4 regions of the Serratia plymuthica genome follow, and region 2 is predicted to be linked to each of the others. Evidence: predicted binding sites of a transcription regulator. Region 2 holds the regulator's gene; each other region holds the start of a gene.
The links. Region 2 encodes CRP, which controls carbon source genes, mostly activating them, when cyclic AMP is high. Its sites were predicted from a motif close to ATGTGANNNNNNTCACAT; they were not measured.
Positions count from the first base shown of each region.

Region 1: udp (uridine phosphorylase) is a predicted target of CRP. The motif match lies at 4,880-4,897, and genes of this name have one in related genera.
Region 3: cdd (cytidine deaminase) is a predicted target of CRP. The motif match lies at 5,365-5,382, and genes of this name have one in related genera.
Region 4: mlc (sugar metabolism global transcriptional regulator Mlc) is a predicted target of CRP. The motif match lies at 3,757-3,774, and genes of this name have one in related genera.

Region 1 is NZ_CP068771.1:3,273,509-3,281,342, reverse strand. Features, by position in the region: gene metR (HTH-type transcriptional regulator MetR) at 1-230, opposite strand, end outside; gene metE (5-methyltetrahydropteroyltriglutamate--homocysteine S-methyltransferase) at 336-2,612, shown strand; gene JK621_RS15325 (AraC family transcriptional regulator) at 2,780-3,640, shown strand; gene JK621_RS15320 (dienelactone hydrolase family protein) at 3,675-4,511, opposite strand; gene udp (uridine phosphorylase) at 5,021-5,782, shown strand; gene JK621_RS15310 (tyrosine-protein phosphatase) at 5,943-6,725, shown strand; gene JK621_RS15305 (DedA family protein) at 6,813-7,343, shown strand; gene rmuC (DNA recombination protein RmuC) at 7,483-7,834, shown strand, end outside.
Region 2 is NZ_CP068771.1:3,869,295-3,877,128, reverse strand. Features, by position in the region: gene tauA (taurine ABC transporter substrate-binding protein) at 1-212, opposite strand, end outside; gene JK621_RS18010 (PhzF family phenazine biosynthesis protein) at 328-1,110, opposite strand; gene JK621_RS18005 (LysE family translocator) at 1,121-1,723, opposite strand; gene JK621_RS18000 (hydrolase) at 1,842-2,822, shown strand; gene JK621_RS17995 (YheU family protein) at 2,819-3,052, shown strand; gene JK621_RS17990 (phosphoribulokinase) at 3,204-4,073, shown strand; gene JK621_RS17985 (OsmC family protein) at 4,119-4,526, opposite strand; gene crp (cAMP-activated global transcriptional regulator CRP) at 4,906-5,538, shown strand; gene JK621_RS17975 (YccS/YhfK family putative transporter) at 5,593-7,668, shown strand; gene argD (bifunctional acetylornithine/succinyldiaminopimelate transaminase) at 7,707-7,834, opposite strand, start outside.
Region 3 is NZ_CP068771.1:1,342,173-1,350,006, reverse strand. Features, by position in the region: gene metG (methionine--tRNA ligase) at 1-1,392, shown strand, start outside; gene JK621_RS06445 (sugar ABC transporter substrate-binding protein) at 1,599-2,675, shown strand; gene JK621_RS06440 (MFS transporter) at 2,851-4,077, shown strand; gene JK621_RS06435 (CidA/LrgA family protein) at 4,203-4,610, shown strand; gene JK621_RS06430 (CidB/LrgB family autolysis modulator) at 4,607-5,302, shown strand; gene cdd (cytidine deaminase) at 5,440-6,324, shown strand; gene JK621_RS06420 (NAD-dependent malic enzyme) at 6,546-7,834, shown strand, end outside.
Region 4 is NZ_CP068771.1:2,111,445-2,119,278, forward strand. Features, by position in the region: gene JK621_RS10085 (VOC family protein) at 1-312, shown strand, start outside; gene tus (DNA replication terminus site-binding protein) at 302-1,240, opposite strand; gene JK621_RS10095 (MFS transporter) at 1,402-2,667, opposite strand; gene JK621_RS10100 (LysR family transcriptional regulator) at 2,817-3,707, shown strand; gene mlc (sugar metabolism global transcriptional regulator Mlc) at 3,866-5,083, shown strand; gene bioD (dethiobiotin synthase) at 5,230-5,901, shown strand; gene clcB (voltage-gated ClC-type chloride channel ClcB) at 5,898-7,178, opposite strand; gene JK621_RS10120 (MDR family MFS transporter) at 7,453-7,834, shown strand, end outside.

The sequences.
Region 1 (7,834 bases), 600 kb from region 2:
TGGATTTGCGGCAGTACCTGTTCCGCCAGCTGTAACAGGATTTCTCCCTGCACGGTAAAGCGCAGCGGTTGGCTTTTTCGAACGAACAGTTTGAAGCCCAGACGCTGCTCCAGATCGCTGAACTGATGCGACAGGGCCGATTGCGTCTGATGGAGTTGGGCCGCGGCCGCCGCCAGAGAGCCGGTGTTGCGCAGAGCCTGCAGCGTCCGTAAATGTTTCAGTTCGATCATGAGAGTCCTTCACAGTGACAGTGAATAAATTGCGCTTGTGGTTAATACAGTACCTGCGGATTATGGATGTGTAAACATCTGGACGGCTAAATGGGGAATATGACGATGGCAATTCTAAATCACACACTGGGTTTTCCACGCGTTGGGCTGCGACGTGAACTGAAAAAAGCTCAGGAAAGTTACTGGGCAGGTAACTCAACGCAGGAAGAACTGCTGGCGGTTGGCCGCGAGCTGCGCGCTCGCCATTGGCAACAGCAACAGCAGGCCGGGGTGGATTTGGTGCCGGTCGGCGATTTCGCCTGGTACGATCATGTATTGACCACCAGCTTGCTGCTGGGCAACGTGCCGGCACGTCATCAAAATGCGGATGGCTCAATCGATCTGGACCAGCTGTTCCGTCTGGGTCGTGGCCGCGCACCGACCGGTGAACCGGCGGCGGCGGCGGAAATGACCAAGTGGTTTAACACCAACTACCACTACATGGTGCCTGAATTCCAGAAGGGCCAGCAGTTCAAACTGGGTTGGACTCAATTACTGGATGAAGTTGACGAAGCGCTGGCGCTGGGCCACAACATCAAGCCTGTGCTGCTGGGGCCTGTCACTTACCTGTGGCTGGGCAAAGTGAAGGGCGAGCAGTTTGATCGGCTGTCTTTGCTGAAGGACATTCTGCCGGTGTACCGGCAGGTTCTGGCCGAACTGGCGAAGCGCGGCGTAGAGTGGGTGCAGATCGACGAACCTGCGCTGGTGCTGGAGCTGCCGCAGGCATGGCTCGACGCTTTCAAACCGGCTTACGACGCGTTGCAGGGCCAGGTAAAACTGCTGTTGACCACCTATTTCGACAGCGTTGGCCACAACCTCGACACTATCCGCGCATTGCCGGTACAGGGTCTGCATGTCGATCTGGTGGCCGGCCACGACGATATCGCCGTATTGAACAAGGCATTGCCAAAAGAGTGGCTGCTGTCGCTGGGCGTCATCAATGGTCGTAACGTCTGGCGTGCCGACCTGAGCCGTTGGTTCGACCGCCTGCAACCGCTGGTTAACAGCCGTCCGCTGTGGATTGGCACCTCTTGTTCCCTGCTGCACAGCCCCATCGATCTGAGTGTGGAAACCCGCCTGGATGAAGAAGTGAAGAGCTGGTTCGCCTTCGCTCTGCAAAAATGCGCCGAAGTGGCTTTGCTAAGCGCAGCGCTGAACGCACCGGATGCAGAAAAGCGGGCAGAACTGGACGCATACAGCGCGCCGATCCGCGCTCGTCGTCAATCCAGCCGCGTACATAATGCGCAGGTAGGCCAACGTCTGGCCGCCATTACCGCACAAGACAGCGAGCGCCAGAGCCCTTACGCTCAGCGCGCTCAGGCGCAGCGCGATCGCTTCAATCTGCCGGCCTGGCCGACTACCACTATCGGCTCATTCCCGCAGACCACCGAAATCCGCGGCCTGCGCCTGGACTTCAAACAGGGGCGTCTGGACGGCAACAATTACCGCACCAGCATTAGCGAGCACATCAAACAGGCGATCGTTGAACAAGAACGCCTGGGCCTGGACGTGCTGGTGCACGGCGAAGCCGAGCGTAATGACATGGTGGAATACTTCGGCGAGAACCTCGACGGCTTTGTCTTCACCCAAAATGGCTGGGTACAGAGCTACGGTTCCCGCTGCGTAAAACCGCCGGTCATCATTGGCGACATCAGCCGTCCTGAAGCCATTACCGTTGAGTGGGCGAAATATGCGCAGTCGCTGACCGACAAACCGGTAAAAGGCATGCTGACCGGCCCGGTGACCATTCTTTGCTGGTCGTTCCCGCGTGAGGACGTAACCCGCGAAGCGATCGCCAGGCAGATCGCCCTGGCGCTGCGCGACGAAGTGGAAGATCTGGAAAAAGCCGGCATCGGCATCATCCAGATTGACGAACCGGCACTGCGCGAAGGGTTGCCGCTGCGTCAATCCGACTGGGCCGCTTACCTGGACTGGGCAGTGGATGCTTTCAAACTGAACGCCGCCGTAGCGCAGGATGACACGCAGATCCACACCCACATGTGTTACTGCGAATTCAACGACATCATGGATTCCATCGCGGCGCTGGATGCCGATGTGATCACCATCGAAACCTCGCGTTCCGATATGGATCTGCTGGAAGCCTTCAAAGAGTTCGAGTATCCAAACGAAATTGGACCCGGCGTGTACGACATCCACTCGCCAAACGTGCCAAGCGTGGAATGGATCGAAGCGCTGCTGCGTAAAGCTGCGCAGAACATCCCGGCGGAACGCCTGTGGGTTAACCCGGATTGCGGCCTGAAAACCCGTGGCTGGCCGGAAACCCGTCAGTCGTTGGCCAACATGGTGTTGGCGGCACAGCGTCTGCGCGAGCAGCAAGCCTGACCGGAGTGCGCTCGGCCATCGAGGCTGACGCAATTATTTTGGGGCGCTTCGGCGCCCTTTTCGTTGCTCAACTGCAATCGTTCATTTTTTGCCCTGCCGCAGATTTTTCCCTTGGTCGATTGGTTATCATCTGGAGTTATCTTTTCCGGGTTGGAGGATCATCGCCGATGAAACATCCGCTGCTGACGGTGTTGGCGCCATTACTGGATGACGCGCAGGGGATCAGGCAGGTTTATTTTGCCGATAACCGGCACCCCGCGCCGGACCTTTCCTCTTTGGTCAATTATCCGCGTATTGAGCTGGTGCTGGCCGGAGAGCAAAGCGTGGCCTGGGTGGGGCATCAGGGGGAACGCCAGCGGCAGTTGTTGCTGCCCGGCGATGCGTTGTTTGTCCCTGCGCAGGGATGGCACTGCCCGCACTGGCAGCGGCCGGTCACCACGCTCAGCCTGCGGTTCAACAAGCAGCAACTTGGCTACTGTTTGTTGAAATGGGATGGCCGCGATCCTATCCCTCAGGGGAAGGACAGCGTGGCGCGACGAGGATCGCGCGTGGGATCTTTTACGCTGCAGGCCTTGAGTGAACTGGCGGCGCATCACAACGATCAGTCAACGGCGCGCTTTCTGGTGAAGGGCCTGCTGAGCCATGCGATCGATCTGTTTGGCTCGTCGGCGCCGGCGGCATCACGCAGCCAGACGTTGTTTGTGACGGTGAGAGGCTATCTGGAGACGCATTTCCGTGAGCCTTTAACCCGCGAGTCGGTTGCGCAGCTTTTTGGTATTTCCCCCAATTACCTTTCGCATTTGTTCCAAAAGTCTGGCTGCATGGGGTTTAACGAGTCCCTGAATCATGTCCGGCTGGAACAGGCCAGACATCTGCTCAGGTACGACAATATGAAGGTAAAGGACGTAGCGCAGGCCTGCGGCTTTGTTGACAGCAATTATTTCTGCCGCCTGTTTCGCAAGCATAACCGATGTTCGCCTTCGGTGTACCGCAGCCGGCAGCGCAGTGAACCGCCGGTAGGCGAATAGAGCGGGCGCAGTAGGCAGCGCGCCCGCGGGAGAATTATTTGACGCCGGCCACGCCGTGCTGGGCGAACCATGTCAGCATGCGTTGCCAGCCGTCCGTCGCCGCTTCGGCATCATAGCTTGGGCGATAATCGGCATTGAAGGCATGACCCGCCTCTGGGTACACCACGATCTCGGCATTGGCGTTAGCTGCACGAATCGCCTGGCGCATGGTCTCCACCGTTTCCAGCGGGATGCCGGTGTCCTGGCCGCCGTATAATCCCAACACCGGCGCAGACAGCTGCGTTGCGACGTCGACCGGGTGTTTGGGGGAATTCAGCGTTTTTTCGCCCACTAACTTGCCGTACCAGGCCACCGCTGCCTTCAACTGCGGGTTATGTGCCGCATACAGCCAGGTAATACGGCCGCCCCAGCAGAAACCGGTAATCGCCAGTTTGCCGGCGTCGCCGCCGTGACGGGTGGCCCAATGGGCTGCGTGGTCGAGATCGGCCAGCACCTGACGGTCCGGCACCTTGTTCACCAGTTTCTGGAACAATTCGCCAATGTCGGTGTAATCCCTGGCATCCCCCTGGCGGAAGTACAGCTCGGGCGCTATCGCCAGGTAGCCCTGTTTCGCCAGACGGCGGCACAGATCCTGAATATGCTCGTGAACGCCAAAAATCTCTTGTACCACCAACACCACCGGGAAGGGGCCGTCGTGGTTCGCCGGCTTGGCGATATAGGCCGGCAGGTTGTCGCCCTGCGAGGGAATGGTGGTTTCCCCGGCATGAATACCTTGTTCGTCGGTATGAAGAGTAGAAGCGGCCAAGGGTATTACGGCCGGGGCGAATCCCCCCTGAGCCTGTTTTAATGTCATCACATGGTCGGTTTTCATTGCGGTCTCCGTGCAATAGAAAAAAGCGCTGAGAATAACTATAGGTAAGATTACCCGTTATTGGCACCCGGTTGAGCATTTTCGGTCAAGTCGGTAAAAAACGATTAATTATCTGGCTTTAGCGCATTTTTCTTATCTTTTTATCAGGGTATTGCGCATTTTGGCCTGCATTAGCGCCATAAGGTGCGTTAGCGACATTTTTTGCTGCTAAGTCGCCGATAAAATAAGGCTATTTTTCGGTAGTGCCGTAAGTGGCCTCATCGCGGGACAGGGGGCTTGCCGCCAGGGAGAAGGGGATAAACGGCGGTCTGTTTTGTCGGCTAGACTTGTGGCAGATGCGGCGGTTATGGAGGCTCTCGGGTTATTTTATGTGACTTAAATCACAAAAATTATGTAGATTGCTCTCTGTTTCTTTATTCATGGTGATTGTCGTCACGAAATTGGGTGGCGATTTTCAGTAGAGTACTTTTTTGTTCCTCCCAATAAACATGATCTATGAGGAGTCTCGTATGTCTCAATCTGACGTTTTTCATCTCGGCCTCACTAAAAACGATTTACAAGGGGCCCAGCTTGCCATCGTTCCGGGCGACCCGCAGCGCGTAGAGAAAATTGCCAAGCTGATGGAAAACCCGGTGCACCTGGCTTCCCATCGTGAATTTACTACCTGGCGTGCAGAGCTGGACGGCAAGGCCGTGATCGTCTGCTCCACCGGCATCGGCGGCCCGTCTACCTCGATCGCCGTCGAAGAACTGGCGCAACTGGGGATCCGTACCTTCCTGCGTATCGGCACCACCGGGGCGATTCAGTCGAACATCAACGTCGGCGACGTACTGGTCACTACCGCGGCGGTTCGTCTCGACGGCGCCAGCCTGCACTTCGCGCCGATGGAATTCCCGGCAGTGGCCGACTTCGCCTGCACCACCGCATTGGTAGCGGCTGCCAAGGCCAGCGGCGCTACCACGCACATTGGCGTGACCGCGTCTTCTGACACCTTCTATCCTGGCCAGGAACGTTACGATACCTATTCCGGCCGCGTCGTCAGCCGCTTTAAGGGCTCGATGGAAGAATGGCAGGCGATGGGCGTGATGAACTATGAAATGGAATCCGCCACTCTGCTGACCATGTGCGCCAGCCAGGGTCTGCGTGCCGGTATGGTTGCCGGCGTGATCGTCAATCGCACCCAGCAGGAAATTCCAAATGCAGAAACCATGAAAAACACCGAAAGCAAAGCGGTACAGATTGTGGTTGAAGCGGCACGCCGCCTGCTGTAAATGCTCCCCCCCTTCAACGGGCCGCCAACGCGGCCCGTTTTTCCATTCCGCCTTAATCTGTTACGGTTATAGCCATCGGCGTCGCGCCGAGGGCCGCAGGGTGATGCCCGAGCGGCGGCTGCCTGCGGCGCCCAGTTACATGATAACAACGAGGACGTTTATGACCGCCCAGATCCTGCTTCATCCTTCACTTGCGCCGCTTGATGGCGGCATCAACTTTCGCGATTTTGGTGGCAACGGCGTTGCCGACGGACGCCGTATCAAGCGGGGCCTGCTGTTTCGTTCCGGCTCGCTCGAAAGGCTGACGGAAAAGGACTGCGAGTTTTTGGCCGGCGTGCCGGTGCGCTCGGTGCTGGACTACCGCGATGCCGACGAGGTGCAGGCCAAACCGGATATCCTGTGGCGCGGCGCCGATTATCACCATGTGCCGGCCAACCCGCTGAGCAACGAAGTTAATGCCAACCTGGAAAAACTCACCAGCGAAACGCTGGCCGGCTTTGACGCCCGGGCGTTCATGCTGGAGCTGTATCGCCGCCTGCCGTTCGGCAATGCGGCCTATAAGCAGCTGGCGCAGCTGCTGAGCAACCCCGGCGACGGCGCTATCGTGCAGCACTGCGCGGTGGGTAAGGACCGCACCGGGGTCGGCTCGGCGCTGGTGCTGTTCGCGCTGGGTGCCGACGAAGCAACGGTAACCGAGGATTACCTGCTGACTGAAACCACCCTGGCCGGCTTCCGCGAGCAGATGTTGGATCAGCTGTCGATTCGGCTGAACGCCAAGGCGCTGGAGCAGTTTGCCTACGTGCTCAGCGCGCGCGAAGAGTTTTTGATGACCGCCCTGAGCTGCATCCGCGCTCAATACGGCACGACCAACCGCTGGCTGGAGGCGGAGTACGGCCTGGGGGAGGCCCAGCGCGAAACGCTGCAGGCGTTTTACCTGGAGTAAACCGCCGCATGTTTAGCCGGGGTTTAACCCGCGCCGGTCAGCATTGCGTAACTTTGGCGGTGAAACATCGCGAATCAGGAGCCCGTATTGAGCCTCAACGACATTATCAACTGGGTCGGCGACGTCGTGCGACAGCACGAAGGCTGGGCCATTCCCATCATCTTCTTCCTGGCGTTTGGCGAGTCGCTGGCGTTTTTATCGCTGCTGCTGCCGGCCACGGTGATCCTGCTGGCGTTGGGCGCGTTGATTGGCGAGAGCGGCATCGCTTTTTGGCCAATCTGGGCCGCCGCCGCCATAGGGGCATTTTTCGGCGACTGGCTTTCTTATTGGATCGGTTACCACTATCAAGACCGCGTGGCGCACATGTGGCCGCTATCGCGTAATCCGCAGTTGCTGAACCGCGGCCATGCGTTTTTTGAACGCTGGGGCGTGTTGGGTATTTTTATCGGCCGCTTCTTCGGCCCGCTACGCGCGGTGGTGCCGTTGGTCGGCGGTATCTGCGGCATGCCCCAACGCTACTTCCAGCTGGCGAATATCACTTCAGCGATGATCTGGGCGTTCGGCATTCTTGCGCCGGGGGCGTTTGGCATCAAGTGGTTAAGCCAGTGGTTTGGTTAGTTTTTGCCTGACTTGCGCGGCGTTTCGCAATATTGCGTTGCCGGTGCAAAATCAGACTGGACATCCATACAGCATCCCCTTAACGTGACGGGCAACGGGCGCATAAACGCAGGAACGGCAAGGCGTAACAGGAGGCAGGGTGGATACCAGTTTGGTTTACGGTGTGGGCGGAGTCGTGGTTGGCATACTGCTGGGGTGGTTGATCGCCAGCCTGCGCGTGCAGCAGGCCCATGCGCAGCATGAAACCGAGCTGCGGCTGCTGGAGCAGTCGTTGCAGCAGGCACGGCAGGAAACGGCGGCCCGGCAGGAAGTTCTACAGAGAAATGAACAGCAAATGCGGCAAACCGATTTGGAACTGCGTAATTTGCACAGCCAATTGGCGGCCGGGCATGAAAAATTGCAGCAGCTCAATCACTGGCGCAACGAATGTGAACTGCTCAATCAGGAGCTGCGCGCCCAGCGCGAGGTCAACAGCGCTCAGGAAGCCGAAC
Region 2 (7,834 bases):
AGCGCGCGCAATACGCTGGAGCCGCTGTCGAATTTGCGCCAGTCGACGGTGGCACCGGACTGTTTGGCAAAGCTGTTTTCCGCCTGCGCCACCTTGGCCGGTTCCGCCGAGGTTTGATAGGCCACGGTAACGTCGACCGCCTGCGCACTGGCCGCGCCGAGCGATAACACCAGCAGCGTTACGCCGCGTAATGAAAAGAGTTTGCTCGCCATGATCCGCTCCGTTGATAAAAGTCTGTTCAGTTGCTGACAGTTTTATCCGAGCGGTGACGAGCGATAAAAGAATAAAAAAAACCTCGTTATTACCTTGAGGAATATGCCATGGCATTCAGAGCGCTAACTCACCCCGTAAAAACGTCTGGGCATAACCGCCGAGCAGCGTGCGATCGCCTTTCCATTCGCAAAACAGCTCACCGCCGCGGGCGGAAATCTGCCGGGCATGCAGCTTATGGCGCCCCAGGCGTGCAGCCCAATAAGGCGCCAGCGTGCAGTGCGCGGAGCCGGTTACCGGGTCTTCGCCGCCGTCGAGGGTAAAATAGCGCGAGACAAAATCTACCTTTTCACCCGGGGCGCTGACGATGACCGCACGGCCGGCCAGCGCAATTAACGCCGGGATGTCCGGCTGCAACGCCCGCACCTGAGCTTCGTTCTCCAGCAGCACCAACAACGCGGTAGCCTGCCACACGTCCTGCGATTCCACGCCGAGCAGTGCCGCCAGCCCGGCCGGCTCCGCCACCTTTTGCGGCAATCGCGAAGGGAAATCCAGGATCAGCCGCTCGCCGTCGACGGCATCACGCTTAACGTACAGCTCACCGCCGGCCGAGCGGAAGCGGATATCCTGCAACGCCGGATTCACCGCGCTGAACATCACATGCGCCGCCGCCAGCGTGCCGTGGCCACAGAGATCCACCTCACGCTGCGGGGTGAACCAGCGAATCGCCGACATGTCGCCATCGTCCCAGACAAAACTGGTTTCCGGCAGGCACAGCTCATTGGCAATGGCCTGCATCTCGGCAGTCGACAAGGGTTGCTTCAGCAGGCACACGCCCGCCGGATTGCCACGTAAGCCTTCGCCGGTAAACGCCACGACGTGGAAGTAATTGTCCGTCATCCGCAATTCCTTAATGCCAGATAAGTAACACACAGGCTGCGGTTAACAGCCCCATGGAAAGGTTAAAAATGATCCAGGCCTTTTTGCTGCGCAGCAAGCGGCCAATCACCGTGCCAAACCCCAGCCAAATCACCCCGGCGACGACATTCACCACGAAAATACCCAGCGCAATCGCCAGAATAGAGGCGTTATATTTATCGCCCGCCAGACTGAAGCTCGCCACCGCGCCCAATGCCATCAGCCAGGCCTTGGGGTTGAGGAACTGCAACAGCCAGCCCTGATACAACCGTATAGGCTGCGGCGGCGCCACGTCGGTTTCCAGCTTTTCATAGGCGGCGGTAGCGACTTTCCACGCCAGCCATAGCAGGTACAGGCTGCCGAGGACTTTCAGAATCAGGTGCAGCGCAGGGTAAACCAAAATCAGGCTACCGACGCCGAATGCCACCAGCAGCAAAATGCTTTGCATGCCGAGCATAATGCCCATCATCAACAGCAGTGAGCGCATAAAGCCAAAGTTGGCGCCGGAGGTGGTCAGTAACATATTGTTGGGGCCAGGCGTGATCGCGGCAACCCACAGGAAGCCTAACATCGAAAGAAATAAACTCGGTTCCATGAAGCGGGTGCTCCTCACCCGGGGCGTTTTTTGCAGTATTATTGTTAACTCATGGTATCGAAGCTAACAGTGCGCTATTGATCAGACAATAGCCGCCAATAAGATTTTTACTCAGGTTATGCATGAATCCTTTCGCCCTTTAACCGGGGCCAGTAACCCACATTTGCAAACGCTGCTGCCACGGCTGGTGCGCCGCCGCGTGCGGTTGAAACCGCACTGGCAGCGGCTGGAATTGCCCGACGGCGATTTTGTCGATCTCGCCTGGAGCGAAGATCCGGCGCAGGCCGCCGGCAAGCCGCGCGTGGTGCTGTTCCATGGGCTGGAAGGCAACTTCTACAGCCCCTATGCCCATGGCCTGCTCAACGCCTGGCGTGAAAAAGGCTGGCTCGGGGTGGTTATGCATTTTCGCGGTTGCAGCGGCGTACCGAATCGCAAACAGCGCATCTATCACTCCGGAGAGACGGAGGATGCGCGCTTTTTTCTGCGGTGGCTGCGCGCCAGCCACGGCGAAGTGCCGACGGCGGCGGTTGGCGTCTCGCTCGGCGGCAACATGCTGGCCTGCTACCTGGCGCAGCAAGGGGCAGAGAGCCTGTTGCAGGCGGCGGTGATCGTGTCCGCTCCGCTGATGCTGGAGCCCTGCTCATTGCGCATGGATCAAGGGTTTTCGCGCGTTTATCAGCGCTATCTGCTCGGGCAGTTGAAACAAAACGCCACCCGCAAGCTGCTGCACTACCCCGATACCCTGCCGCTCAAACTGCCGCAACTCCGGGCGCTGCGCCGTATCCGCGATTTTGACGATGCCATAACCTCACGCGTCCACGGCTTTAGCGACGCCACCGATTACTACCGCCGTTGCAGCGCGCTGCCGCTGTTACCGGCAATTCAGACGCCGCTGCTGATCATCCATGCCAAGGACGATCCCTTCATGACCGACGCAGTGATCCCCGACATCGCCGGCCTGCCGCGCAACATTGAATACCAGTTGACCGAGTTTGGCGGCCACGTCGGCTTTGTCGGCGGCACTTTAAGCAAACCCCACATGTGGCTGGAATACCGCATTCCATCCTGGCTTTCCCCTTATCTGGAACCCGCAACGTGATTATCCCCTGGAAAGAACTGGAAACCGAGACGCTGAACAGCCTGATCGAATCCTTTGTGCTGCGCGAGGGCACCGACTACGGCGAACACGAACGTTCGCTGGAGCAGAAAGTGGAAGACGTTCGCCGCCAGTTGCAAAACGGCGAAGTGCTGCTGGTGTGGTCAGAACTGCATGAAACCGTCAACATCATGCCACGCGGGCAGTTCCGCGCCGGGCAGGAAGAAATTTAGTGTCAGCCGGTTCTATGACTGACGGAAAAAATCAGGTAACAATGAACCATTGCAAACCCGCGCGCGGAATTTTGCCCTTGGCGAAAGGGCGTCAAACAGACCAATAACCCTACTCTGACGCCGGCGCATTTAACACGGAGTGACAACCACCATGTCCGCCAAACATCCCGTTATCGCAGTGACCGGCTCCAGCGGCGCCGGCACCACCACCACCAGCGTGGCGTTCCGCAAGATATTCCAGCAGTTGAACATCCGCGCGGCGGAGCTGGAAGGCGACAGCTTCCACCGCTATACCCGGCCGGAAATGGACGCGGCGATCCGCAAAGCGCGCGATCTGGGTCGTCATATCAGCTATTTCGGGCCGGAGGCCAACGACTTCGGCCTGCTGCAGCAGAGCTTTATCGAGTACGGCAAGAACGGTACCGGACGGTCACGCAAATATCTTCATACCTACGACGAAGCGGTGCCCTATAACCAGGTACCCGGCACCTTTACGCCGTGGGAGGCGCTGCCGGCGCCGACCGACGTGCTGTTCTATGAAGGGTTGCATGGCGGCGTGGTTACCGACCATACCGACGTGGCCAAACATGTCGATCTGCTGGTCGGCGTGGTACCGATCGTTAACCTGGAGTGGATCCAAAAGCTGATCCGCGATACCGGCGAGCGCGGCCATTCACGTGAGGCGGTGATGGATTCGGTCGTGCGTTCGATGGAGGACTATATCAACTACATCACGCCGCAGTTTTCGCGCACCCACATCAACTTCCAGCGCGTGCCGACGGTCGATACCTCCAACCCGTTCGCCGCCAAAGCCATCCCTTCACTGGATGAAAGCTTTGTGGTGATTCATTTCCGTGGTCTGGATCAGATCGATTTCCCTTACCTGCTGGCGATGCTGCAAGGATCTTTTATCTCGCACATCAATACGCTGGTCGTGCCGGGCGGCAAAATGGGGCTGGCGATGGAGCTGATCATGGCGCCGCTGGTGCAGCAACTGCTGGAAGGCAAAAAAATCGAGTAATGGGCCGGTGCGCGGCGGCAGGCCGCGCCCCTTTCTGCTCGCGTTTTACGCCACGGCGCGGATTTCAAAGCTGTGGGTCACGCTGGCGGCCTTGTTCAGCATCAGCGATACCGAACAATATTTCTCGGCGGAGAGATTCACCGCACGTTCCACGATCTTGTCGGTCAGATCTTTGCCGGTCACGATAAAATGCAGGTTGATATGGGTAAATACGCGCGGCGCTTCTTCACGCCGTTCGGAGGTCAGTTTCACCTCGCAATCACGCACGTCATTCCGCCCTTTTTTCAGGATCGACACCACGTCGATAGCGCTGCATCCGCCCACCGACATCAGCACCATTTCCATTGGGCTGGGTGCTTTATCGCCGGCGTTGCCATCCATCAATACCTGATGACCGGACGAGGACTCACCCAGAAACGTCAACCCTTCTACCCACTTAACTCTCGCCTGCATGCTGGTCACTCCGGTTAATTTCTTAAAATCAGGGTACGCTTTCGCATAGAAACTGGCAACGGAACCTGATGCTAATCATGCGCGAGCAAGACAACACGAGACACCCGCCTCACTCTGTGCTACAAACAGAGCCGCAATAAATCTTTCCGGGACACTGATTTCAGGGAAACTCCCAGAGAAAGGCTCCTTTACCGGTATGTTAATAGAATGTAGCTTGCAGCGCTCCCGGCAAGTTAATATGCTAGAGCGACAGCGTATATTCATGACACGCCTCAAAACCTGCTGCCAGCCACCCTTAAAACAACGGCGACAGCACGTTTTACAGGGAACTCTGACCCCTGTGACACAAGGCAGCGATAACAACAGAGGATAACAGCGAATGGTTCTCGGCAAACCGCAAACAGACCCTACACTCGAATGGTTCCTGTCTCATTGCCATATCCACAAATATCCATCCAAAAGTACGCTGATTCACCAAGGTGAAAAAGCCGAAACGCTTTACTACATCGTAAAAGGCTCCGTCGCGGTGCTGATTAAAGATGAAGAAGGTAAAGAGATGATCCTGTCCTACCTTAACCAGGGGGATTTCATCGGCGAGCTTGGATTATTTGAAGAAGGCCAGGAGCGTAGCGCCTGGGTCAGGGCGAAGACCGCCTGTGAAGTGGCTGAGATTTCCTACAAGAAATTCCGCCAGCTGATTCAGGTCAACCCGGATATCCTGATGCGCCTGTCAGCGCAGATGGCAAGCCGCCTGCAAGTAACCTCGGAGAAAGTGGGTAACCTCGCCTTCCTGGACGTTACCGGCCGCATCGCGCAAACGTTGCTGAACCTGGCGAAGCAGCCCGATGCCATGACTCACCCAGACGGCATGCAGATCAAAATCACCCGCCAGGAAATTGGCCAGATCGTCGGTTGTTCACGTGAAACCGTCGGCCGCATTCTGAAAATGCTGGAAGATCAAAACCTGATCTCCGCCCACGGCAAAACCATTGTCGTTTACGGCACGCGTTAATCACTGAAAAAACGGCGCGATGATTCGCGCCGTTTTTTTATGCCCCGGCCGATCATGTGGCGTCGACTGATTTACCACCCGGAAGTCAATTACGCACTGCGGCAAACGCTGGTGCTGTGTCTGCCAGTGCTCTTTGGTCTGCTGATCGGCCACCTGCAACTCGGCCTGCTGTTTTCCCTGGTTCCCGCCTGCTGTAACATCGCCGGGCTGGACACACCCCACAAACGTTTTTTCAAACGCCTGATCGTCGGCGGCTCACTGTTTGCACTCAGCAGCCTGTTGCTGCAGCAGGCGTTGCTGTGGCAACTGCCGCTGCCGGCGTTGATGCTCGGCCTGGCTCTGCTGCTCGGCGTCAGCGGCGAAATCAGCCCGTTGCATGCCCGCCTGCTCCCCGCCGCGTTGATCGCCGCCATCTTTTCGCTCAGCATGGCCGGCACGGTACCGCTGTGGTACGCCCCCGTGCTGTATGTGGTGGGGACGGCCTGGTACGGCCTGTTCACCTGGTTCTGGTTCAAGCTGTGGAAAGAACAGCCGATGCGCGAATCGCTGAGCCAGCTTTATCTGGAACTGGCGGACTACTTCGAAGCCAAGTATTCCCTGTTAACCCAACATACCGATCCGCAAACCGCGTTACCGCCACTGCTGGTGCGCCAGCAAAAAGTGATGGACCTGATCAGCCTGCTGTATCAGCAGCTCAACTTTTTGCCGCACGCCAATAATCTCGAGCAAAAACGCCTGCAGCGAACCTTTCAGGTCGCGCTGGATTTACAGGAACACATTACCGTCAGCCTGCACCTGCCGGAAGAAGTGCAAAAGTTGGTGGAGCAGAGCCAGGCCGAGGCGATTATCCGCCGCAATGCGCAGGTGATTGCCGGCCGGTTGCGCACGGTGGCGCACGATATTCTCTACCATCAATACTCCCAGCGCTTCAGTATGACCCACGAGCTGGCGGCCCTGGAAAAAGTGGCAGCACAACACCCCGACAACCCGGTGGGCCAGTTCTGTTACTACCACTTCAGCCGCATCGCTCGCCTGCTGCGCACCCAGCATCCGTTATATCGCCGTGATCTGATGGCCAATCAAAACCGCCTGCCGTTCTGGCCGGCGCTGTTCAGCTACCTGTCACTCAAATCCAACGCCCTGCGCAATGCGGCCCGGTTAGGCGTGATGTTGGCGGCAGGCAGCAGCCTGGGCATGTTTTTCAACCTGCCAAAGCCTTACTGGATCCTGCTGACCATCATGCTGGTAAGCCAGAACGGCTATAACGCGACTCGGGTACGCATCCAGCACCGTGCGCTCGGCACATTGGCCGGGCTGGTGATCGCCGCCGGGTTGCTGCAATTGCAAATGCCCGAGGGCGCGACCCTGAGCGTGATGTTGGTCATCACGCTGGCAGCCTATCTGGTTTCGCGTAAAAACTACGGGCTGGCGGTGATAGGCTTTACGGTGACGGCGGTCTATACCCTGCAACTGCTGGCGTTGAACGGCACGCATTTCCTGATCCCTCGTCTGATCGATACCCTGATCGGTTGCGTGTTGGTGTTCGGCGGCACCATCTGGCTGTGGCCACAATGGCAAAGCGGCCTGCTGCGCAAGAACGCCCATCAGGCGCTGGAGAAAGATCAACAGGCGCTGCGCCTGCTGCTGGAAGAGCAGGAACCCGATCCCAGCGCGCTGGCTTACGCGCGCATGCAGGTGAACCAGGCGCACAACGCGCTGTTCACCTCGCTCAACCAGGCGATGCAGGAGCCGGGGTTTGAATCCAGCTATCTGGCAGATATGCGCCTGTGGGTGACGCACAGTCAATTTATTGTCGAACACCTGAACGCCATGACCATTCTGGCGCGCGAGCACTATATGCTGACGCCGAAGCTGGCGCAGGAGTATCTGCAAACCTGCGAGATCGCGCTGCAAAGCTGCCAGCAGCGGCTGGAATACGACGGGCCGAGCGGCAGCAACAGCATCATGCAGCCACCGGATTTGCACCCGGAAATGCCGGTCACCGAGATGGAGCGCCACCTGCGCCGCATCCTGTCTCACCTGAGCGTCATGCACACCATTTCGTCGCTGGCCTGGCGCCAGCGCCCGCATCACGGCATCTGGCTGAAACGCAAACTGCGCGATCAATAAGGGCGCCCTGCGGCGCCCCTTGTCATCCCGAGATAAGATTAAGCGTTAATCACGTCCTGCACCGCCAGTTCAAACAGCGCCATGCCATCGTCGATGTCTTTCAGCTCCACAACCAGCGAAGGCGCAAAGCGGATCACATTAGGGCCGGCGTTGAGGATCATCAGCC
Region 3 (7,834 bases), 2.5 Mb from region 2:
GAGCAGGTGGCGAACAAGATGCAGGAGTGGTTTGAGTCGGGTCTGCAACAGTGGGATATTTCCCGCGATGCTCCTTACTTCGGCTTTGAGATCCCGGACGCGCCGGGCAAATACTTCTACGTCTGGCTGGATGCGCCGATCGGCTACATGGGCTCCTTCAAAAATCTGTGCGACAAACGCGGCGATCTGGACTTCGACGAGTTCTGGCGCAAGGATTCCAGCACCGAGCTGTATCACTTCATCGGCAAAGACATCGTGTATTTCCACAGCCTGTTCTGGCCGGCGATGCTGGAAGGCAGTCACTTCCGCAAACCGACCAACCTGTTCGTACACGGTTATGTGACGGTAAACGGCGCCAAGATGTCCAAGTCCCGCGGCACCTTTATCAAGGCCGGCACCTACCTGCAACATCTGGATGCCGACTGCCTGCGTTACTACTATGCCGCCAAGCTGTCCTCGCGCATTGACGATATCGACCTGAATCTGGAAGATTTCGTGCAACGCGTGAACGCCGATATCGTGAACAAGGTGGTTAACCTGGCTTCACGCAACGCCGGCTTTATCAGCAAGCGCTTTGGCGGCCAACTGGCCGATAACCTGGCCGATCCGGCGCTGTACCAAACCTTCGTTGACGCGGCAGGCAGCATCGCCGATGCCTACGCCAGCCGTGAGTCCGGCCGTGCAATCCGCGAAATAATGGCGCTGGCCGATTTGGCCAACCGTTATGTGGATGAGCAGGCGCCATGGGTCGTCGCCAAGCAAGAAGGCCGCGATGCCGAGTTGCAGGCCATCTGCTCGATGGGCATCAACCTGTTCCGCGTGCTGATGACCTACCTCAAGCCGGTGCTGCCATCGCTGACGGAACGTACCGAAGCCTTCCTTAACTGCGAACTGACCTGGGATGCGATCCAGCAGCCGCTGCTGGGCCACCAGGTTAATGCGTTCAAAGCTCTGTTCAACCGTATCGATCTGGACAAGGTGAATGAAATGGTCAGCGCTTCAAAAGAAGACATGACGGCGGCGAAAGTGGTCAGCGGCCCGCTGGCTGAAGATCCGATTCAGGAAACCATCACCTTTGACGACTTCGCCAAAGTTGATATGCGCATCGCCTTGATCAAGAGCGCCGACTTTGTCGAAGGCTCTGACAAACTGCTGAAACTGCAGTTGGATCTGGGCGGCGAGTCTCGTCAGATCTTCTCCGGCATCCGTTCCGCCTACCCGGATCCTAAAGCGCTCGAAGGCCGCCTGACCATCATGGTCGCCAACCTTGCGCCGCGCAAAATGCGTTTCGGCATTTCCGAAGGCATGGTGATGGCTGCCGGCCCAGGCGGCAAAGAGATCTTCCTGCTCAGCCCGGACAGCGGCGCCCAGCCGGGAATGCAGGTGAAGTAACTTCCGTTTTCACTGCCTTAAGGGCCAAGCAGCTGCTTGGCCCTTTTTTATTTGTTGCCCCCCTCAAAAGACGCCATCGCAGGCAAATTTTATCTGCCGCCCAGAAGCGATATATTTCAACATTATATATAGACGTCCAGATGTAAAGATTGCTATAAATACCCTCTTACCGGGATAGCTATCACCTGCTTTTGGAGCCAATAATAATGAAAACGATAAACACACCACTACTGGCCATTGGCCTGCTGGCCGCTCTGCCGCTGTTCGCCGCAGAATCCTCCACGCCGGCTCCGGTGCCAACCGCCATCGCCCAGCATCAGGGGCCGATCCGCGTTGCGGTGATCCGTAACCTGGGTTCAGACGACAACACCACTCAGTTTCTGGCGGGCGCCATCCAGGAGGGACGCAAGCTGGGCTTTAAGGTCGATACCTTCCTCAGTAACGGTGACGACGCGCGTTTTCAAGACTTCGTGAACCAGGCCATCAGCCAAAAATATGACGGCATTATTCTCTCGCAGGGCCGTGCGCCCTATTCCACCGATTTGGTCAAACGCATTGCGGCGGCGGGCATTGCCGTGTCCGTGTTTGATACCGACGTCAGCGGCAGCATTCCCGGCGTAACTGTGTCGCAGCAGGATGACGCTTCGCTGGCAAATGAGTCGTTCGGCCAACTGATAAAAGACTTCAACGGGAAGGCCAATATCATCAAGCTTTGGGTTGCCGGTTTCCCGCCGATGGAGCGCCGTCAGGCGGCCTACCAGCAGTTGCTGAAGCAAAACCCGGGCATTCACGAGCTGGAATCGATCGGCGCAGTGTCATCGGACGTGCAGGGTGACACCGCCAACAAGGTGGGCGCCGTACTGGCCAAGTACCCGAAAGGCAAGATTGACGCTATCTGGGGCACCTGGGACGCCTTTAGTCAGGGTGCCTACAAGGCGCTGAAAGAAAACGGCCGTACCGAAATCAAACTCTACAGCATCGATATTTCCAATCAGGATCTGCAGCTGATGCGCGAAGCCAATAGCCCGTGGAAGGTCAGCGTCGCGGTGGATACCAAGCTGATTGGTGCGGTAAATCTGCGTCTGGTGGCGAACAAGATTGCCGGTGAAGCTACGCCTGCAACCTATGAGTTCAAGGCGGCGTCTATTCCGCAGGCGTTGCTGGCCAGCCAGCCGGGGCCGGTCAACGTGGCCGGGCTGGCAAAAATCATCCCGGGCTGGGGCAGCAGCAGCGATTTTATCCAGCCGTGGTTCGCCACGCTGCAAGCCAAATCGGGAAAATAACCTTCCTCCGCTCCCTCCAGGCAGAACAGGGGGGCTGCATGCAGCCCCCCTAAGGCAACGGCCGCTTGAAAGTCGCGGAGGTTGCCTCTTTTTTTCATACAACATCTTCCCAGCCGGCCAAAATAAGCTATGTTATCAACATCGCTTAATAACTGTATGCATAAACAGGTCTGACATGAAGGGATTCCCACCGCTGATCATCGCACTGCTGGCCAGCTCGCTGGTATTGACCATAGGCCGCGGCGTCACGCTGCCGTTCATTACCATTTACCTCACCGGGCATTTCCACCTTTTGCCGAAAAGCGTCGGCATTATTCTGGGCATCAGCCTGACGATCGGCATTTTCGCCAGCCTGTATGGCGGCTACCTGGTGGACAAGTTCAACAAAAACACCTTGATCCTGCTTTCCATTTTACTGTTCGCCCTGAGCTTTTTCGCCATCCCGTGGATCCCGCGCCCGGGCGGCATCGTTCTGGTGCTGGCGATCCTGCATACTGCCTATTCGGTGCTGGGCATCACCATTAAAGCGTGCTTTGCCGACTGGCTGCCGGTCACGCAGCGCATAAAAGCCTTTTCGCTCAACTACACGCTGGTGAATGTCGGCTGGGCCATGGGGTCATCTCTGGGCGTGATGGTGGCCGGGCTGAACCCGCTGCTGCCGTTCTACCTCTCCGGTGGGCTGGCCTTATTGACGGTGGCGACGCTGAGCTTTCGTCTGCGTGGGCAGTTGCACCCAGGTCAGCCTGCGGCAGCCGAATCCGCACCGACCACATTGCCTGACTTTCGTCAGACGCTGGCCATCCTGCGCAGCGATCGCCGGCTGATTTACTTTACGCTCGGCAGTACGCTGGGGGCGGTCGTTTTCGGCCAGTTCACCGGCTACCTGTCGCAATACCTGATTATCGTCTCGAACGCCGAATTCGCGTACAAAATCATTGGCGTGGTGATGATCGTCAATGCCTGCATCGTCATCGCGTTGCAGTATTTGCTGAGCCGGGGCATGCGTCAGGAAAACATGCTGCGCTGGCTGGCGCTGGGCACGGCGTTTTTCATTGTCGGGCTGATCGGTTTTATGCTGGCGGGGCAATCCGTGTGGCTGTGGGCCGTGGCCATGGCGATATTCACGCTGGGGGAGATTATCGTCATCCCGGTGGAATATATGTTCATCGACTTTATCGCGCCGCCGCATCTGAAAGGCAGCTACTATGGCGTGCAAAACCTCAGTGCGTTGGGCGGCGCCATCAACCCGGTGATCTGCGGTTTTATCCTCAGCTACGCCGCACCGCCATTGATGTTTTTGATGTTGATTGCCGCCGCGTTATTGAGCCTGCTATTCTTTTTCCTCGGCCACCGGCTGGCGCAAAAGCAGTCACTCAATGCGATCGTCACACACGTGGAATAAGGCCGCGCGCGACCTTTCGCCGGTGCTGTCAGCATCGGTGTCATAGAGAGAATTCATGGTGTGATTTGTGGCGCAGGTCACAGTTTAATTGTATGATGAATACATCAGTTAAACGGGAAAAGGTGATGGCAAACGTGCTTACACTGTGCTGGAAATACCTGAGGGCAATCGTCCTTATCTACCTCTGCTTGTTTGCCGGCAATGCCATTACAGCGCTACTGCCGATCGCCATTCCCGGTAGCATTATCGGCATGCTGCTCCTGTTTGCCCTGCTCTCCAGCCAAATTTTGCCGGCGAAGTGGGTCAAGCCCGGTTGTCATCTGCTGATCCGCTATATGGTGCTGCTGTTCGTGCCGATTGGCGTCGGCGTGATGAACTATTACGAGCAAATCATCGAACATCTCAGCCCGCTGGTGGTTTCCTGCGTGATCAGCACCCTGATGGTGCTGATCGTCGTCGCCTGCACCTCTCACTATTTTCACCGCGAGCGTAAAATCATCGGCAGTGACGAACCTGCGGAGGGTAAAAAATGATCCATGAAATCTGGTGGTCATTGCCGTTAACCTTGCTGGTCTACTTTGCTGCACGCTGGCTGGCACAACGGCTGAAGATGCCGCTGCTGAACCCGCTGCTGGTTTCCATGGCGGTGATCATTCCCCTGCTGCTGCTGACCGGCATTCCCTATGAACGCTATTTTCAGGGCAGCAAGATCCTCAACGACTTGCTGCAACCGGCGGTGGTGGCGCTGGCCTTCCCGCTGTATGAGCAGTTGCATCAGATCCGCGCCCGCTGGAAGTCGATTATCGCAGTGTGCTTTATCGGCAGCATGACGGCGATGATCAGCGGCGGCGCCATCGCGCTGTGGATGGGCGCAACGCCGGAAATTGCCGCGTCGATCATGCCGAAATCCGTCACTACGCCGATCGCCATGGCGGTAGCGGGATCCCTTGGCGGCATCCCCGCCATCAGCGCCGTCTGCGTTATTTTCGCCGGCATATTCGGCTCGATATTCGGCCATTCGCTGTTCAGAGTACTGAAAATCACCACCCGTTCTGCACGCGGCCTGGCGATGGGCACCGCTTCGCACGCCATAGGCACGGCACGCTGTGCGGAAATGGACTACCAGGAAGGCGCCTTCAGCTCGCTGGCGCTGGTGATTTGCGGGATTATCACTTCGCTGCTGGCGCCCTTTGTCTTCCCGGTGTTGCTGCATTTGTTCGGTTAACGGGTTAGAAACTTGCGATACATCCCGCATTTATCGTTTTCATTGCATTGATTTCATCAATAAAGAGACTTTAATCACACTTTATTGCCAAAAGGCTGCCTAAAATGTTATCCCGTTAACCTGTAGAGAGAGTTTCTATGCACCCGCGTTTTCACACCGCTTTCGGCGAACTGTCCGCGACATTGCAATCCGTCCTGCTGCCTTATTTTGATGCGCCTGCTTTTCCGGCCATGTTCGAGGCGCAGCAGGTAGACGCGATCAAGCAGCGCTGCGGGCTGGATGATGATGCTCTGGCATTTGCCCTGTTGCCTCTGGCAGCGGCCTGCTCGTTAACGCCGATCTCCCATTTCCACGTCGGCGCCATTGCCCGCGGCCAGAGCGGCAATCTCTATTTTGGCGCCAATATGGAATTCAGCGGTGCGCCGATGCAACAAACCATCCATGCGGAACAGTGCGCGGTGACCCACGCCTGGTTGCGCGGTGAACCTGGTCTGGCCTCCATCACCGTTAACTACACGCCTTGCGGCCACTGCCGCCAGTTTATGAATGAACTGAACAGCGGTAGCGGCCTGCAAATTCGCCTGCCCGGCCGTGAGCCGGCCACGCTTGGCGATTATCTGCCGGATTCGTTCGGCCCGAAAGACCTGGATATCGCCACGCTGCTGATGGACCGGGTCGATCAGGGCTACCAACTGGCGCTGTCTGACGAACTGGAGAAAGCCGCGCTGGCCGCCGCCAACCAGAGCCATGCGCCCTACAGTAACGCCCATAGCGGCGTCGCGCTGGAGGCAGAAGACGGCACGATTTACGCCGGGCGCTATGCGGAGAACGCGGCCTTTAACCCGAGCCTGCCGCCGCTGCAAGCCGCGTTGATTCTGCTGAACGTCTCCGGACGCGACTGCCGGAAAATCCGCCGCGCGGTACTGGCTGAGCCACAAACCGCCATCTTCACCCAGTGGGACGCCACCCGTGCCACGCTGGAAGCGCTGGGTTGCCAAAACGTCAGCCGCATCACTTTCTGATCCCGATCGCGGCGGTGCCACCCGGCACCGCTGTTAACAGCCCCGCAAGCCGATTACAATGGCATTCACGTCTTAAAACACTTTCTTTAGTTAAATTAGGACGTGATCGTCGATAATTACGCCAATTTACCTCATGATCCGATAACAATTGCTGTACATATTTTCCCGATCTTTTAGGATCGGCATCATAAAAGTTATCCGATACGTTGAAGAGCAAAACAATGGAACTTGAATACGAAAGCAAACGCCCCCTCTACATCCCCTACGCCGGCCCGATTCTGCTGGAATTTCCGCTGCTGAACAAAGGCAGCGCCTTTACCGAGGATGAACGCAGCCATTTCAACCTGCACGGTTTACTGCCCGAAGCGGTGGAAACCATCGAAGAGCAGGTTGAACGCGCCTATCGTCAGTATCAGGATTTCAAGAACGACAACGACAAACACATCTATCTGCGCAATATCCAGGATACCAACGAAACCCTGTTCTACCGCCTGCTGGATGCGCATCTGAGCGAGATGATGCCCATCATCTACACCCCGACGGTCGGCGAAGCCTGTGAGCATTTCTCCGATATCTACCGCCGCGCGCGCGGGCTGTTTATCTCCTACCCAAACCGCGATCGCATCGACGACATGCTGCAAAACGCCACCAAGCAGAACGTTAAAGTGATCGTGGTCACCGACGGTGAGCGTATTCTCGGCCTAGGCGATCAGGGCATCGGCGGCATGGGCATTCCTATCGGCAAGCTGTCGCTGTATACCGCCTGTGGCGGCATCAGCCCGGCCTATACCCTGCCGGTCGTGCTGGACGTTGGCACCAACAACCCACAGCGCCTCAACGATCCGCTGTACATGGGCTGGCGCCACCCGCGCATCTCCGGCGATGAATACCACGCCTTTGTCGAAGAGTTCGTTCAGGCAGTAAAACGCCGCTGGCCAAACGTGCTGCTGCAATTCGAAGACTTCGCGCAGAACAACGCCACGCCGTTGTTGAACCGCTATCGCGATGAGATTTGCTGCTTCAACGACGATATTCAAGGCACCGCCGCGGTCACCCTTGGCAGCCTGATCGCCGCCAGCCGCGCCGCCGGCAGCCAACTGCGCGACCAAACCGTGACCTTCCTTGGCGCCGGTTCAGCCGGTTGCGGCATCGCCGAACAGATTATCGCGCAGATGAAATCCGAAGGACTGAGCGAAGACGAAGCCCGCGCCCAGGTCTTCATGGTTGACCGTTTCGGCCTGCTGACCGACAAACTGCCCAACCTGCTCGATTTCCAGAGCAAGCTGGTGCAAAAGAGCGAAAACCTGGCTTCATGGCAGACGTCCAGCGACGCCATCTCTCTGCTGGACGTGGTGCGTAACGCCAAACCCAGCATTTTGATCGGCGTTTCCGGCCAGCCGGGCCTGTTTACCGAAGAGCTGATCCGCGAAATGCACAAGCATTGCCCGCGCCCGATCGTCATGCCGCTGTCCAACCCGACCTCACGCGTGGAAGCCCGCCCGGAAGACAT
Region 4 (7,834 bases), 1.8 Mb from region 2:
TTCTATCGCCGGTTACTGGGGCGGGAGCCGGTGGAGTTTTCACCTACCTTCGCGCTGTTTGTACTGAGTAACGGCTTCAAACTGGCGATGTGGTCGAAGCATACCGTAGAACCGGCCGCAACGGCTGTCGGTGGCGGCGGTGAGATTGGTTTTCTGTGCGAGCAACCGCAGCAGGTAGAGGTACTTTGTCAGCAGTGGCGTGATCTGGGGGTTGAGATTATCCAGCAACCGGTGTCGCTCGATTTCGGTTATTCTTTCGTCGCCACCGATCCGGACGGCCACCGCCTGCGGGGCTACGCGCTCACCCGGTAGGCGCGTCGGTATACAAATGCAGCCGTTTAACCAGTAGCCGCAGTGGTCTGGCATCCGGTTTGTATTTGTGTTTGACCGCCGCGGCGTCGTAATTGAGCAGTTCGCCAATCTTCGGCACCTGTGCGCCGCTTTCCACCTGGCACAGGGCGATCAGCGGCAGCGGGCAGGGGTGTTGCACCTGCTTTTGCTGCTCCTGATACCACACGCGGGCGATCGGCTGCACCTTCACCGGGCGTTTGATTTTCAACACCGCCTGTTGCGGCAGGCGGCTGACGTCATCGATCTCGCGGCTGACCAGTTCGGCCCATTGCTCGCGGTTATGCGGCGGCACTGCACGCCCGGCCTTCAGGCTTTTTTCCAGCTGCGCCAAAATATCGTCGCGTTTCACGTTTTTGATAATGTGTTTGTTGGCCCAGCCGAAGCGGACCGAATCCGGGTTACTCAGGGCGGTGATGGCACGATAGGCGCTGAGGGTGATCAGGCCATGCAGATGAGTGTGGACGAAATCGAACCGCTGCTCCGGCGCCAGGCCCGAATCGACGGTGATAATCTGCTCCAGTTCGGCCTTCAGCCGATTAATCAGGGCGATCTGCGCCTGCAATGCCTGGTATTGCGGCAGTTCCACGGCCAGACAGATCACGCCGGGCAGGCGTACCGCCGCCTTGCTGCTGACGTTGTGTTTATTGTGATGGATAAACAGCCGCTGGTAGTGCTCCAGTGCGAGCGCACGCGCCGCCTGGCCGACATGCTGCTCGACGGCGATCTGTTCCACTGCCGCATGCTCCTGGCCTTTCTCGATTTCCGGCAGGCTGAACACCCGTGCGGCCAGCAGCCGCAGCGGCAGGATCTGCTGGTGGAGCGCCGCCAGTGCCTGCTCCAACTCGATGAAACACGCATTCATCCTGCCGATTAGACCGTATTTATCCATCATTCACCTCGCATTTTAGTTACAACATACATTAAGGGAACGACAAACGAAAGGGCAACCTCGGCCACAGTGATAACGCCAGGCTCCCAGTGGTCCAGTCTGGCAGGGGGATTAAGGTGGCCGCCTGTTTCAGCGTACGGACAGGCGGCAAGGGGAAGGGGTCAGACGCGCGCCGCTTCCGGCAGTTTCTTCAGATAATGCACTACCAGCAGCGCCAGCAGCAGCATCACGCTGATAAACGCCACCACGCCGCTCCAACCGAAGCTGTGCCAGAACACACCGCCGAGCGTACCGGCGACGCTGGAGCCGACGTAATAGCAGAACAGGTAAAGAGAAGACGCCTGGCCTTTGGCGCGTCTTGCCCGGCGGCCAATCCAACTGCTGGCAACCGAATGGGCGGCAAAGAAACCTGCGGTAAACAGCATCATGCCGATAAAAATAATCGCTACCGGCGCCAATGCGGTAATCAGGATCCCGATCAGCATAATCACGATTGAAGCCAGCAGAACCGGGCCACGACCGAAACGAGAGGTCATCGCGCCGGCCTTCGGCGAACTGTAAGAGCCGGTCAGATACACCACCGACAGCAGGCCGACAATCGCTTGGCTGAGGTGATAAGGATCGGACAGCAGGCGGTAGCCAATGTAGTTGAACATGGTGACAAAGCTGCCCATCAGCAGAAAACCTTCGGCAAACAGCAGCGGCAGACCCTTGTCGTGCCAATGCAGCCTGAAGTTAATCAGCAAGGTGCGAGGGCGCAGAGAACTGGCGCGGAAATGTGTAGAAGCAGGCAAAATGCGCCAGAACATGCAGGCGGCGGCCAGAGCAAACAGCCCGATCACCGCCAGCGACGCGCGCCAGGAGAAGAAATCGGTCAGCACCCCGGTGACCAGGCGGCCGCTCATGCCGCCGATGGAGTTGCCGCTGATGTAAAGCCCCATCGAAAAGGCGACAAAACTGGGGTGGATCTCTTCGCTTAAATACGTCATGCCAACGGCGGCCACGCCGCTCAGCGACAACCCAATCAGCGCACGCATCAGCAAGATGCCGTGCCAACTGGTCATAAAGGCGCAAATCAGGGTGCATATAGCCGCCAGCAACAACGCCACCACCATCACCGATTTACGGCCGATGGCATCGGACAGCGGGCCGGTAAACATCAGGCCGATCGCCAGCAGGCCGGTGGAGGCGGAAAGCGACAGGCTGCTTTCCGCCGGCGAGATGCCAAAGTCCTGCGACAGAACCGGCAGGATCGGCTGCACGCAGTACAGCAGGGCGAAGGTGGCCAACCCGGCGGAAAACAGCGCCAGGGTAACGCGTATAAACTGCGGCGTTCCGCGTTCGATGTAAGGGAGTTTATTCAGGGTGGAACGTTTGGCTTTTGGCGCAGCAGCCGCCTCGTCATTGGCGGCCAGCGTCGACGGCATACTGGCCGCAGAACGCACAGGGGTTGTCACAGTCTTTCCTTACCGAGCTTCGGGCGATTTAAACAGACACATCATGGGTTGACAAAATGATAGGGAGAGCCCAGTTTTTTGTCTAATATATTAATAATTCAAATTAAGACGTCTAAAGTATGAATATCGAGCTGAGACACCTGCGCTATTTTGTCGCCGTGGCGGAAGAACTGCATTTCGGTCGGGCGGCGGAGCGTCTGCGCATTTCGCAACCGCCGCTCAGCCAGCAAATCCAGGCGCTGGAGGAAATGGTCGGCGCGCGTTTGCTGGCGCGTAACAACCGCAACGTCAGCCTGACGCAGGCGGGGGAAATGTTCCTGAAAGAGGCTTATCAGGTGCTCGATCAGGTCGGCCGTGCGGCGGAGAAGGCCGCGCGACTGGAGCGTGGCGAACTGGGCGAGTTGACCATTGGTTTCACCTCTTCGGCCCCCTTTATCAGCGTAGTGTCGCGCAGTTTGCGGGCTTACCGCCAACAGCATCCGCACGTGCATATAAAAATGCGCGAAGTGAATACCAAGCAACAGATCGAACCGCTGCTTAACGGCGAGCTGGATCTGGGCGTGATGCGCAATACGCGCTTGCCGGACGTACTGAAGCATCAACTGTTGCTGTGCGAGCCATTGGTTGCGGTGGTGCCGGAAGGGCATCCGTTAACCCATATTGCGCCCGGCACGTTGCGTTTCCAGCATCTGGCGGAAGAACCCTTTGTGTTTTTCTCGCGGGAGGTAGGCACGGCGTTGCATGACGAAATACTGTCGCTGTTGGCCAAAGCGGGGATCACGCCTTATATCACCCAGGAAGTCGGCGAAGCGATGACCATCATCGGCCTGGTGTCTTCCGGGTTGGGCATCTCTATTTTGCCGGCGTCTTTTGGCAGGGTGAAAGTCGATGGGGTGAAATACCTGCCGCTGGCGGAACCGGAGGCGATGACCGAAGTCTGGTTGGTGCATCATCGCCAAAGGGCGCTGACCGCTGCAGCCAAATCCTTGATGACGCTGCTGTTGCCGTAACGGAGTTCTGCGCAAATAAAACACAATCCGCGGCGAAAGCAGGGGGAATTTGTGCTGCAAATCACATAACGAATCAAATAGTTGACGCTGTATTACAAAAGCCCCACCATAGCCTCTAGTCTTTATTTAGAAGCGCGAAAAATAGTAGGAGCAGGTTTGTGATTGCTGTTGGGCAGCCTGGGCATATCGATCAAATCAAACAAACAAATGCAGGGGCAGTTTATCGGTTAATCGATGAACTGGGCCCAATTTCGCGCATCGAACTGTCAAAACGCGCGCAACTCGCCCCCGCCAGCATCACCAAAATCGTACGCGAGCTGCTGGAAGCGCATCTGGTTAAAGAAAACGAATACCAGGAAGTCGGCAGCCGCGGGCGACCGGCGGTGGGGCTGGTGCTGGACACCGAAGCCTGGCATTACCTTTCCGCGCGCATCAGCCGTGGCACCATTACGCTGGCGCTGCGCGATATCAGCAGCAAACTGGTGGTGGAAGAGCTTCTGCCGCTGGACGCCGAACACCCCGAACCGCTGCTAAAACGCATTCTCGCTGAAGTCGACCAGTTCTTTATCCGCCATCAAAGCAAACTTGAGCGTCTGACGGCGATCGCCATTACCCTGCCGGGCACGATCGATGTGGTCTCCGGCGTGGTGCACCGTATGCCGTTTTACGACGTCGTGGACATGCCGCTGGGCCCCGCGCTGGAAACGCGCACCGGGTTACCGGTCTATCTGCAGCACGATATCAGTGCCTGGACCATGGCCGAAGCGCTGTACGGCGCTTCGCGCGGCAGCCAGAACGTGATTCAGGTGGTGATCGACCACAACGTCGGCGCCGGCGTGATCACCAGCGGGCGAGTGCTGCACGGCGGTAGCCACAGCGTGGTGGAGATTGGTCATACGCAGGTCGATCCTTACGGCAAACGCTGTTACTGCGGTAATCACGGTTGTCTGGAGACCGTCGCCAGCATTGAAAACATCCTGGAGATCGCCCAGCAGCGTCTCGCGACCTCCATGAGCTCCAGCCTGCACGGCGCGCCGCTGACGGCAGAATCCCTGTGCGATGCGGCGCTGGCAGGCGATCAACTGGCCAAAGATATCATTTTGGGCGTGGGCCACAGCGTGGGGCGTATTCTGGCGATCATGGTCAACTTGTTCAACCCTGAAAAAATTCTGGTCGGTTCGCCGCTGAACCGCGCGGCGGAAATTCTGCATCCGGCCATCGCTTCCTGCATTCGTCAGCAATCTCTGCCGGCCTACAGCGATCATGTGCAGGTGGAGTCCACTCAGTTTTTCAACAAGGGCACCATGCCCGGCGCCGCCCTGGTGAAGGAAGCCTTGTACAACGGCTCGTTGCTGGTACAGCTGCTGCAAGGGTAATATCAGTAATACTTATCGTTTAACGATAAAAGATTGCGCTACCTCAAGCCCTGTTCGCTCAGCATCCCCTAGAATTTTCCCGTTCTTCTCCTTCGCCTTATTACGGCGATATTTGGGTTAATGGAGCATTTCGGGGCAATTAAGACATGTTAAAGCGTTTATTTGTAACAGGCACGGATACCGACGTCGGTAAAACCGTGGTTTCTCGCGCCTTGCTGCAGGCGCTGGCCGCGCAAGGCCGTTCGGTCGCCGGCTATAAGCCGATCGCGGCGCGTTGTCAGGAAACCAGCGAAGGCATTCGCAATAAAGACGCTTTGGTTTTACAGGCATCTTCGACCCTGCCGCTGTCGTACGAGGAAATTAATCCCATCACCTGTCTGGATGAGGTGTTTCACGCTCATGCCACCGAGGATATCAATTACGGCGTGATGAGCAGCGGGTTGCAGAGTCTGTCCGCCAGAGCCGATACCGTGGTCGTGGAGGGCAGCGGCGGTTGGCGCGTGCTGATGAACGATCTGCGTCCCTACGCCGAGTGGGTGATTCAGGAGCAATTGCCGGTGGTGTTGGTGGTGGGAATCAAACTGGGCTGCGTCAGCCACGCCTTGTTGACCGCGCAAGCGATCATTAATGACGGTTTACCTTTGTTGGGATGGGTGGCGAACCGGATTAATCCGGGGCTGGCGCATTACGCAGAAACAATCGAAGCTTTGCGTCAACGCATTCCTGCGCCGCTGTTGGGGGAAATCCCTTATCTGCCGCGCGCCGAGCAGCGCGAACTGGCGCACTACCTCGATATCTCCGCGCTGCTGAACCGCTAGGCATTGTGATAGACCGACACCGAACGCAAGCCGCGCGACACTGTGGTGGCTATCACGCAGGCCAGCAGAATGCCGGGCAGTAGGGTGTATTCGCCGGTCATCTCAAACACCATCAACGCGGCCATGATTGGCGCGTGAGTGGTGGCGGCCAACAGGGTTGCCATGCCGGTCAACGCCATTAACAGCGGCACGGCAGCACCCAGTTCGGGCCAGGTGGCGCACAACTGCCCAACCACCGAACCCAGCGCAGCGCCGACAAACAGCGTTGGGGTGAACACGCCGCCGGGCGCGCCGGAACCACTGCTGGCAAGCACCGCCAGCAGCTTGCAGATCAATATGGCGCCGACCAGCAATACGCCGGGCGGTGCGCTGAGCAGAGACTGCACCACGCTGTAGCCATTGCCCCACACTTCAGGAAACAGCAGCGACAGCAAACCAACAATGAATCCGCCCAGCGCCAGTTGCAGCGGCGGCGTCAGGCGCAGTGAGCGGAACGCATGGCCGGAGGCCGACATCGCCCACAGGAACAGCGGGCCGCAGATGCCGGCCAGCACGCCGAGCAGCGCCATCAACAGATATTGCACCGGCCAGGGCGCAGGCAGGGGCTCCACCAAATACAGCGGCGCCTGGCCACCGTTGAGCAAATTAGTCACCAGCAGCGCGCTGACGGCGGCAATCACTACCGGGCCGAGCGAAGCCAGCATCAGAGTGCCAAACAGAATTTCGGCGATAAACAGGCTGCCCGCCAGCGGCGCGTGATAGGCGCTGGCCATACCGGCGGCGGCGCCGCAGGCTACCCACAGTTTCCACTCTTTTTCGTGGGTGAAACGTTGGGCGAATACCGATCCCACCAGCGCCGCCAGCAGGATCATCGCACCTTCGCGGCCGATAGCGCTGCCGCTGGACACCACCAGCAATGAAGCCAGGCATTTAACCAGGCTGGCGCTGACATCGAGTCGCCCGTCGCCGGTTTCTATCGCTTCCATATAATCGGTAGGCGCTATTTGCCGCTGATGTTGATAACGCTGATACACCCACAGCAACAAACCTGCCGCCAGGCCGCCCAGGGCCGGGGTTAAGGCTCGGCGCCAGCCCGGTAATGCGGCGGCGGCGGCCACCAGGCTGCCATCTTCGTGATCGAGCAATGCCCACTCCAGCCCGAGCATGGCGCGGTGAAACAGCCAAACGACCAACGCGGCGGCAATGCCCAGAAAGATGGCGATAAACAGGCGGCGCAGCAGGGCGCGATAGTGATGCAGGTGGACCAATCGTTTCATGAGTCGGTAAAATCGTGAGAAAAATGAAAGGTTCAGCTGAGCATTGTGCTTGCCGGTCCGGCCGAAGGCCAGAGAATCTTTGCAGATCCGCCGCCGGGATCGTGGTTTCAACTGAGAAGCGATAAATCCCTTTCATCTACTGTGACGTTGTCACCAAATGTTCAAATGATGCGTTTTTCGCCATGGAAAACAGGGAAGTAGACGCAGCTTACGGCAGCGTTCAACACGACGGGTATAATTTGATGACAATAAAAATCCAGAGCCAAACATCGCTATGACAACTAACGACTCATCTGCACCCCTCGCGCATCGCCCGCTGATTCTGATCGCCTGCATGCTGGCGATGTTTATGTCAGCCATCGAGGCGACGATTGTCGCCACGGCAATGCCGACCATCATTGGCGATCTCGGCGGTTTCTCGCTGCTGGGCTGGGTCTTTGCGGTCTATTTGCTGGCGCAGGCCATCACCATTCCGATCTATGGCCGGCTGGCGGATCTATTGGGCCGCAAGCGGGTATTTTTCTTTGGCGCATCGCTGTTTTTGCTGGGATCGGTGTTGTGCGGTTTTTCGCCCAACATGTACTGGCTGATTGGTTTTCGGTTGTTGCAGGGGCTGGGCGCCGGGGCGATTATGCCGATCGCGACCACCATTATCG